One region of the Anaeromicrobium sediminis genome, then DNA from elsewhere that is predicted to be linked to it. Evidence: riboswitches for the same ligand, from Rfam matches in the RefSeq annotation. Region 1 holds a riboswitch; each other region holds the start of a gene.
What was found. A riboswitch is a leader RNA that binds a small molecule or an ion and turns the genes downstream of it on or off. The one in region 1 is predicted to bind cobalamin.
Positions count from the first base shown of each region.

Region 2: it holds a riboswitch for cobalamin, as region 1 does, so the genes downstream of both, CCE28_RS14210 (aspartate-alanine antiporter-like transporter) here and CCE28_RS17460 (FecCD family ABC transporter permease) in region 1, are expected to answer to the same signal.
Region 3: it holds a riboswitch for cobalamin, as region 1 does, so the genes downstream of both, CCE28_RS07140 (MATE family efflux transporter) here and CCE28_RS17460 (FecCD family ABC transporter permease) in region 1, are expected to answer to the same signal.

Region 1 is NZ_NIBG01000021.1:22,952-26,242, forward strand. Features, by position in the region: gene CCE28_RS17450 (ABC transporter permease) at 31-762, opposite strand; gene CCE28_RS17455 (ABC transporter ATP-binding protein) at 763-1,656, opposite strand; cobalamin riboswitch at 1,721-1,912, shown strand; gene CCE28_RS17460 (FecCD family ABC transporter permease) at 2,041-3,096, shown strand; gene CCE28_RS17465 (ABC transporter ATP-binding protein) at 3,107-3,291, shown strand, end outside.
Region 2 is NZ_NIBG01000013.1:45,003-48,293, forward strand. Features, by position in the region: gene pepV (dipeptidase PepV) at 1-415, opposite strand, end outside; gene CCE28_RS14205 (hypothetical protein) at 514-945, opposite strand; cobalamin riboswitch at 1,237-1,439, shown strand; gene CCE28_RS14210 (aspartate-alanine antiporter-like transporter) at 1,582-2,814, shown strand; gene CCE28_RS14215 (acetyl-CoA hydrolase/transferase family protein) at 2,877-3,291, shown strand, end outside.
Region 3 is NZ_NIBG01000004.1:191,991-195,281, reverse strand. Features, by position in the region: gene CCE28_RS07145 ((2Fe-2S)-binding protein) at 1-562, shown strand, start outside; cobalamin riboswitch at 909-1,090, shown strand; gene CCE28_RS07140 (MATE family efflux transporter) at 1,376-2,689, shown strand; gene nikB (nickel ABC transporter permease) at 2,706-3,291, shown strand, end outside.

The sequences.
Region 1 (3,291 bases):
TCTAATTGCTTATCTCATGTCCCCCCTTTATTAGATTTCTCTGTGACTTGCGTGTACGCCAAGTATGTAAAATACAACAATGTAACATATAAGAACAAATATTGATGTATAATCAAAAGTATTTCTTAAGGCAATACCTCTTAATGAATTTATAGTATGAGTAAGAGGTAATATATATATTAGCTTTTTTATTATTAGTGGCATCTTATCTAAAGAGAAAAAAGTACCACATATGAACGTCATGGGAGTTATGATAAAACTAGTAAATCTGTTCATATCATAGTGTGAGTTTATAACCATAGCAGCATAATATCCGAATGCTGCAAATAATAAACTATTTAACATTGCTATGGCAATAAAGGCAAGATTAACATGAATATAGGCTTTAAATAAGTAAGATATTAATAAAATTATCATACCAGCGTAAAGTCCCCTTAATGCTCCTGCTAGAATATATCCTAAAGTTAAAAAGGATAAATTAACAGGTGCAGTCATATAATCTTCAAAGCTTTTTTCATGAAGCCTAGCAACGGAAATCCTTATGGATACGGCATTATAGCTAGTGTGCATAGTAGACATGGCTATAATACCAGGGATAATATAGTGCATGTAGTTATTACCATCTATCACAATATCAGAACCTAGGCCCCAACCAAAGGCCAAGAGATATAATAGGGGTGTCACTACAGATTGGGATGTGATCTTAAAAACTCTTTTTTGAAAGAATTTAAATTCTCTCCAAAGTATTGTTGAAATTTCCATCTATAACACCTTCCTATTTGTAAAGTTGAAGAATACATCTTCTAAGTTTGTATTTCTAAGAACATAATCACAACTTAGTTCCTTAGCATACTCCTGTGCATTAACAATATTAGAAAAGTATTTATATATGGTCTTATCATCTTCACTAAAATATTCTATGGTATATTTACCAATTTTTTCTTTTAGGTTGTCATTTGTATCGTAATGGAATATCTTACCTTTATCCATTAATCCTATTTTGTCACACAAGTATTCGGCTTCTTCCATGTAGTGGGTTGTTAAAATTATGGTTTTGCCCTTGTGTTTCATTTTCTTTAGGATGTCCCAAATCTTTCTTCTGTTGTTCAAATCAATACCTACAGTAGGTTCGTCTAAAAATAAAATCTCAGGATCATTAACTAATGATTTGGCAATCATTAGTTTTCTTTTCATTCCTCCAGATAATTTTTTAGTAATACGATTTTGAACGCCTTTAAGATCTGAAAATTCAAGTAAATCCTCTACTAGAGGCTTTATTTGTTCCTTTGGTATTTTGTATAGCTTTGCTGCAAATATTAAGTTTTCTTCCACAGTAAGTTCCTTATCTAGATTAATATGTTGGGGAACTATACCTATCTTGCTTTTTAAAGAAGTATTTCCTCTATGCATTTTTTCACCTTTAATTAGTATTTCTCCAGAAGTGGGTTTCAAAAGACCTACTAACATTTTTATTAAGGTGGTTTTACCAGCTCCATTAGGACCTAAAAGGCCTACAAAAGTACCTTTTTCAATATTTAAATGGAGATGATCTACTGCATTAAAAGTTTGGAAGCTTTTGGTAATATTTTGTATTCTTATCATATTAACCAGTCCTTCACATATAAATTTATCATTTATAACTCTAGCAAAAAACATGTAAATTAGCAACTCCTAAAAAAAAATGGACTTTAATTAGGCTTAATTATTGACTTTAAAAAATTAATAATATATAATCCAAGTGTAAGTGAATAATTAAACATATTAATCGTAGGGAAAGTGGTAAAATCCACTGCAGCCCCCGCTACTGTAAGGCAGATGAAACCTTCATAACCACTGGAAAATGAGCATTCTGGGAAGGGAAGGTATGAATATGAAGCCAAGCCAGGAGACCTTGTTTAGTATGAAGTATTCAACTTTCGGAGGGAAAGTACGGAATATACAACAGAAAATATGATGGGAAAAAATTCCATTGTATAAATATGGTGTATATAACAAGAGCTTCGAAGAAAGCTCTTTTTTTATTGCAAGTAAGGAGAAATGATGAAAGAGTCGCTGATTAATGAGTTAAAATCAAAAAAGTATGGAAACAAAATAGTGGGAGTGTTTATTTTTATTCTTTTGATTGTCACATTGATACTATGTGTAAATTTAGGAAGAGCAGAAATAACATACGTAGATGTAGTTAAAGTAATAGGTGGGAAAATAATCAAAAATCCTGAAATGTATAGTGAAATAAAGAATTCTTATGTGAAAATAATATGGGATGTGCGTTTACCCAGAATTCTTACTGCTATTGTAGTGGGTGCAGGTCTAGCTGTTTCAGGAATAGTGTTTCAATCACTTTTAATGAATCCTTTGGCAGATTCATATACTATGGGTGTTTCATCAGGAGCGGCCCTTGGAGCCACTTTGGCCATATACATAAATTTATTTTATGACATTTATGTACCTATAACCATAAGTTCTTTTATTGGAGCCTTTGTCACCCTATTTATAGTAATATTCATAGCACGTACTAAGGGATACATAAGTGGATCTAATCTAATAATAGCGGGAATAATAGTTAGTTCCATATTTTCAGCTGGAATTAAGTTTATTAAAAGTTTAGCTGGGGAAAACGTATCGGCCATAGTCAATTGGCTCATGGGTAGTTTAGCTGCTAGAAGCTGGGTACATGTGAAAATTGGTTTTTTTACTATAAGTATCTGTATAATCATATGTTGGTATTACGCTAAGGATTTAAACTTACTGTGTCTAGGTGAAAGGGAAGCTAGGAGTCTTGGAATAGACACGAAAAAGGTTAAAAAGATATTTTTAATCTGTGGATCCTTAATAACGGCAGTTTGTGTATCCATAAGTGGAATAATAGGATTTGTAGGACTTGTAGTTCCTCACATGTTAAGATTTACTGTAGGTTCAGACAATAGAGTATTGTTACCTTTGGGTGCTCTTTTGGGAGGAGAACTACTGTTGTTAGCAGATACTGGGTCTAGGGCTCTTATGAATGTGGAAATACCTGTGGGAGTACTTACTACCTTACTTGGAGGACCATTTTTTATCTACATATTCATCACAAGGAATAAGAGTTTGAATTAGGAGGAGTTATATGTTTCAAGTTAAAAATTTATCCTTTTCCTATGGAGAAAAGGAAACACTTAGAAATCTTAATTTTCAACTAGAAGAGGGTACAATGACTACCATTATAGGACCTAATGGTAGTGGGAAGACAACCCTTTTAAATGTGATGACTAATAATTTAGATAATTATAGTGGAGATGTATATTTAAGAAA
Region 2 (3,291 bases), on a different contig from region 1:
TCTTATTCAGTGGAATACCACTATCTTTAATGGCTTTCATGGCATATATGGCACTTATGGCAGGCCCCTTGTCATCTATAGTTCCACGTCCATAGATTTTATCATCATGAATTTTAGCCTCATATGGAGGATATGTCCAGTTATCTCCTTCTGGTACCACATCTAAGTGAACTAGTATTCCTATCATTTCACTACCTTCACCAATTTCCCCATAACCTGCATAGTTGTCCACATTCTTAGTTTTAAATCCAAAACTCTCACATAAACTAAGGGCATAATTTAAACAATCATTTACCCCTTTACCAAAGGGCATGTCCCCGTCTGGTTCTGCCTTTACACTTTTAATCCTAATTATTTCTTGGGTACTTTTAATTATGTCCTCTTTAAGATCAGTAATTCTTTCCTCTAGTCTCATACTTTCACCTCTGTTTTATATAGTTACTTTCTATATTCTAATTTTTTCTTATTTTTCCTCTTTTAAGCAAAATAATACCCACATAAGGCTTATTCAACCTACTTGTGGGCATTAGGGCAAAAGTTATACTTTAATGAAAACTTTTCATCTTCATGTTGAACTTTAAATTTAACTTTAACTACATGCTCATTTACTTTAAGTCCATCATGAGAATAAAGGTATATTTCAACTTCATCATTAACTTTAAGATTAACTTTAACTTTATGACCTATATTAAATACATCATTTACCTCTGAACTAATAAATAAATATTTACTTATGAGTTTATCTGAACAATCTAATGTTAAATAATAAAGTTCTTCATTAACTTTATCCTTAACTTTAACTTTATGAAACTCCACATATATTTCTCCCATATACCCTTGTCCAATTATGGGACCTAAGTATATGCCTTTTCTAATAGAATCCTCTTTATATAAATAAAAATAATTCTTTCTGTCACTTGTATCCACTGAAAAATCATAATACATGCAAACACACTCCTTACTGGTTAATACATATATATGATACAAGCCCTATCTATGGAACACTTAATCTACATAAAAAATGAAATATTATAATTAATGTTCCACTTTATGTTTGATAATTATCTAACTTTTTAAGTTTTTACTTTTTATGAAAACACCTCTTATAACTTCTAATTACTCACTTACAAGAATTTAGCACAAAAAGACAACTTTCGTGCCATAAGAAAGAATATTACAAATATTGAATCTTTGTTGACATTTTCATATTTCTTGTTATACAATCACTTTAAACAATTCTATACGGAACTTTATGGTATTTTTAGTCTTTTAATTACAGGCTAAAAATTTAAAAGGGAAGTTTGGTGAAAATCCAACACGGTCCCGCCACTGTAATAGGGAGTAAACCTATGTTATACCACTGTTTTTATTTAAAAATGGGAAGGTATAGGTTTATGATGATCTTAAGTCAGGAGACCTGCCATAAAGATAAACGCCGTAATTACTCACGAGGATGAGGAGGTGTTATGATAAGGTCTTATGTAAAATAGCCATGCCTATTTTCACTACCTATTTGTAACTAATCTCTCTTGTGATAAGGGAGATTTTTTTATTTCATTTTATTAAGGAGGATATGTTTTTATGAATTTTGATTACGTAAAATTCGTCACGGATCCATTTGTACTAATATTTATGTCTGTCATATCGGGTCTAATTATAGGTAAATTTCAATACAAGAGAATCAAACTAGGCAATTCAGGTGGATTGTTCACAGGACTCTTTATTGGATGGTTTACTTACAAGAAATATGTAATTCCATATACTAATGATTCATCAATGCCTGCTTATGCACAAAAAATACTTTCAAATGGATTAGTTCCAAAGGAATTATTTTTATTTACCCTAATCTGCTTCATTGCATCTGTAGGTCTTTTAGCTTCCACAGATATAGGTAAGGTAGTAAAAAAATATGGTTTTAAATTTATGCTACTAGGTTTCCTAATTACCCTTACAGGAGCCCTTAGCTGTTATATTGTTTCTCTTTTAAATAAAAATATAAATATTTTTGCATTATCTGGTGTTTATGTGGGTGCATTAACAAGCTCTCCTGGATTAGCTGCCGCCCTTGAATCCGTTTCAGCTTTAGGAAAAGGTACAGAATCCATGGTAGGCCTTGGATATGCAGTTGGCTATATTCCTGGAGTAATAGTAGTTATATTCTCTATGCAGCTTTTACCTATAATATTTAAAATTGACGTTGAAAAGGAGAAAATTTCTTTCATACGTGAAATGGATAATGAAAAAGAAAAGATAGATTTAGACAATCTTAATTTTGAAATACTGCCCTTTTTATTTGTATGTATAGTAGGTTTTTTTATAGGACAAATAAAAATTTATTTAGGACCTGCAATCAATTATTTTAGTTTAGGCTCTACAGGTGGAGTATTAGTCTCTGCCCTACTACTAGGCCATATAGGAAAAATAGGTTTCATGAATTTTAGAATGGACACTAAAATTCTAAGTGCCATAAGAGATCTAACCCTATCCATATTTTTATCTATTGTAGGCCTTAGATATGGTTATTCTACTTTAACTAATATTAGGGGTGAGGGATTTATCTTACTATTTGTTGCCCTTTTATGTTCTTTGTTTGCAGTTCTTATTGGATTCTTAATAGGACGATATGTCCTTAAAATAAATTGGATTATGCTATCAGGTGCAATATGCGGAGGAATGACAAGTACGCCTGGACTTGGGGCAGCTATCGATTCATCTGATAGTGATTATGTGGCAACAGGCTATGGGGCCAGTTATCCCTTTGCTCTATTTGGAATGATAATATTCACCATTTTATTACAAAGAACTGTTATATAAAATAGACCTTAATTGAAACGACCTATTGATTCTACAATATTAAAATTTTAGGAGGATATGTTATGTGTTTAGATAGAATTAGAAATAAAGATTTACTAGATAGGGTCTGTTCCCCTAAGGAAGCTGCTATGTTAATTAAAGACGGAATGAATGTGGCCACAAGTGGTTTTACTCCTTCTGGATATCCTAAAGCAGTACCTATGGCATTGGCAGACTTAGTAAAAGAAACGGGTGAAAATATTAAAATCAATTTGTATACGGGTGCCTCTGTAGGTGAAGAATTAGATGGTATATTGGCAAAAAATAATTTATTAAATAAAAGACTTCCTTACCAAACTAACGAGAGTTTAAGAAACTCTACAAATAATGGTAATTGTGAATACTTAGATATGCACCTAAGTCACGTTCCCCATTATACTAAGCTAGGATTCTTAGGAAAAATTAATGTGGCAATTATAGAAGCTGTTGCCATAACAG
Region 3 (3,291 bases), on a different contig from region 1:
GGATTTAAATGCTATAAAAGAAGCTATTGAAACAAAGGTATATCATATCACTACCGATACAAAAGTTCCTCTCCATGAACATGCAACTCAAGATGAAGTATTTTATTGCATAAAGGGTTCAGGGTTTGGCGTATTAGCAGATGGGGAAGTAGAGTTAAAGGTAGGAGATGTATTTATTGCTCCTGCTGGAACAATGCATTCTATGAGAACTGATGGAGATCTTTATGTAACGGCTGTTCTTATACCTGTAAATAGAATTATTTGCCACTGTAAACAAGTGAGTTATGGTGATATTAGGAAAGCAATGGTTGGTGGTGCTCGTACTATAGAGGAAATACAAGAAATTACAGGAGCAGGAACAGGTTGCGGTAATTGTATTAAAGATATAAAAAAAATATTAGCATTAGCCTGTGGGTGCAAAATGGTTTCTATGGAAGCCGTAGTTGATGCAGTTAAAGATGGGGCAGATACAGTTGAAAAAGTTGGAGAAGTAACAGGAGCAGGAACTGATTGTGGAAAATGTAAAGCTCTAATACAAAATATAATTGATACAAAGAAGTAATTTAACAACAAACTTCTAGAGAATATTATGTATGATAGAAAGGTAGCACTGATTAAAATCAATGCTATCTTTTATTAATTTAGTCAAGAAATTAATAAAAGATAAATAAATACTCAAAAGAGTTTAAATTAAAAGCTGTACAGATGTACTTAAGTGGTGGCTATGGAATAAGGATTTATTATTTGAATAAGAGAACAGATAAATTCTATTGCATTTTGGATATAACATTTATATAATTATAAATGGAATATTTAAATATGTATTAAAGTAATTTATGAAAAAGGAATTTGGGTGGATTACTCTAAAAGATGAATCTTCTAGAAGGACTACTCTGATAATATCTAAAATTAAATACTTATGTTAAGGTGCCTTGTAAGAAAAGGAGAATAGGGAAGTCGGTGAAAATCCGACACGGACCCACCACTGTAAGTAGGGACGAATTCTAAAACGCCACTGGATAAATATCTGGGAAGGGTAGAATGAGATTGAACTACAAGTCAGGAGACCTGCCTTAAATGATAATAAGGTTAGACGAAAGGGGATAAATTTCGGTCTAGTTATTTTAAAGTTACTTTTTTAGATGGGAAAAGAGTCTCTTAGCGTTTGCTAAGAGACTTTATTATTTTCACTAATTATCTTTATGGAAAATCACCATGATGAAACTTAAGTATATAAAGCTAAAAAGGGTGATTTTAAAAACCATTCTAAAGTACATTTTAGACTTACATCAATAGGCTTTTTGAGAACTTAGGTTTAATGTGCTTAAGGGTTATAGGCCTAATAAAAATAACATTATAAATTGTGAGGAAATCTATGAACTATAAAGAATATTTATCTCTGGCAATACCTTTTATTATATCCACTGTAACCCAACCTCTTTTAGGGGCAGTAGATACGGCTGTCATTGGCAGACTAGAGCATCCATCATACATTGGAGGAGTTGCAATTGGAGCGGTTATATTTAATACCTTGTATTGGCTATTTGGATTTTTAAGAGTTAGTACTTCGGGATTTTCTGCACAGTCACTAGGTAGCCAGCATGAAAAAGATAGTTATTATGCTTATTTTAGACCCGTTTTGATAGCACTTATTATAAGTAGTGTGTTTATTATATTACAAGTTTTTATTAGAAATATAGCTATGTACATATATAATCCAGAACCTGATGTTGTCATTCATGCTATTACGTATTTTAAGATACTCATTTGGGGTGCTCCCTGTGTCCTTATAGGATATGTAAATCTAGGGTGGTTGATGGGAAGAAAATATGTAAAGGAAACATTGTTTTTACAAGTTTCTACAAATGTTCTAAACATTATCCTAGATATAGTTTTTGTAATGTTTCTGAAGATGGGTATAGCAGGCGTAGCCTATGCTACACTTATTTCTCAGTTTTATGGATTTATAATAGGAAACTATATTATATCCACAAAGATAAACATGTTTAAAATATTAAATTATAAAAGTGAACTTTTAGATAAGGTTGCAATCAAAAAAATAATGGGGGTGAATGCTGACCTTATGATAAGAACAGTTTGCCTTTTAATCATGACTAATATGTTTATCGCTAAGGGTACTGAGTTAGGAACAGTTATACTGGCAGCTAATGCAGTATTATATCAAATACAATATATTATATCCTATATATATGATGGGCTGTCTAATGCCTCAAGTATTTTTGCTGGTAAATGTGTTGGGGAGAATAATGTAAAAGAATATAAAGACGTGATATCTATTTCAAATGTGTGTACGGTAGTACTAAGCATAATTTTGTCTGCTTTTATTATACTTTTTAAAGATCATATTATAAGTATCTTTACAAATTTAGAGGATGTTATTTCTCTATGTAAGGAATATGTTATATGGTTAGCGGTATTCCCTTTTGTCATCGGTATCGGAATGGTCTATTATGGAATTTTCACTGGGAGTACCTATACGGCTCCTATTAGAAATTCAATGGTTATATCACTACTAGTATTTATTACTGGATATTTTACTGCTATACCAGAGTATAAAAATCATGGCTTATGGCTTGCATTTATACTATTTAGTCTTACTAGAAGTGTGATTCTTTTTTTATACAAAAAACAGTTATTAAATAAAGTATTTATTATTGAAAATAATTAAGTGGTGGGTTGATATTATGAAAAGTTATTTATTTAGAAGAATTCTACAACTTTTAATTGTTATGCTCTTGGCATCATTTTTGACCTTTAGTCTTACCTATATTAGCCCTAGTGATCCAGCTGAGATGATGCTTACATCTCATGATATTATTCCTACAAAAGAATTACTAGAAAAGACAAGGGAGGAAATGGGACTGAATGATCCTTTTATAGTTCAGTATGGAAATTGGCTTAAGGATTTGCTAACTGGGGACTTGGGATATTCCTACTCCACTAGGGAATCAGTTGCAGATATTTTATCACAAAGAATTTCAATGACTGTAAGATTAGCAGTTGTTGCATTATTATTTTTGATTGCTTTTTCACTAACCTTAGGTATCTTATCGGCGATTAAAAAGAATAAACTATTAGATTATATTATAAGAGGAATTTCTTTTGTAGGAATATCAATTCCAGCTTTTTGGTTAGGGCTTATATTGATTTATATATTTGTTGTAAAGCTTCATTGGTTTAAGATAACAGATCAATACTCTCTAAAAAGTGTAATTTTACCAGCTTTGACCTTATCAATCCCCTTGATGGGAAGGTATATAAGACAAATTA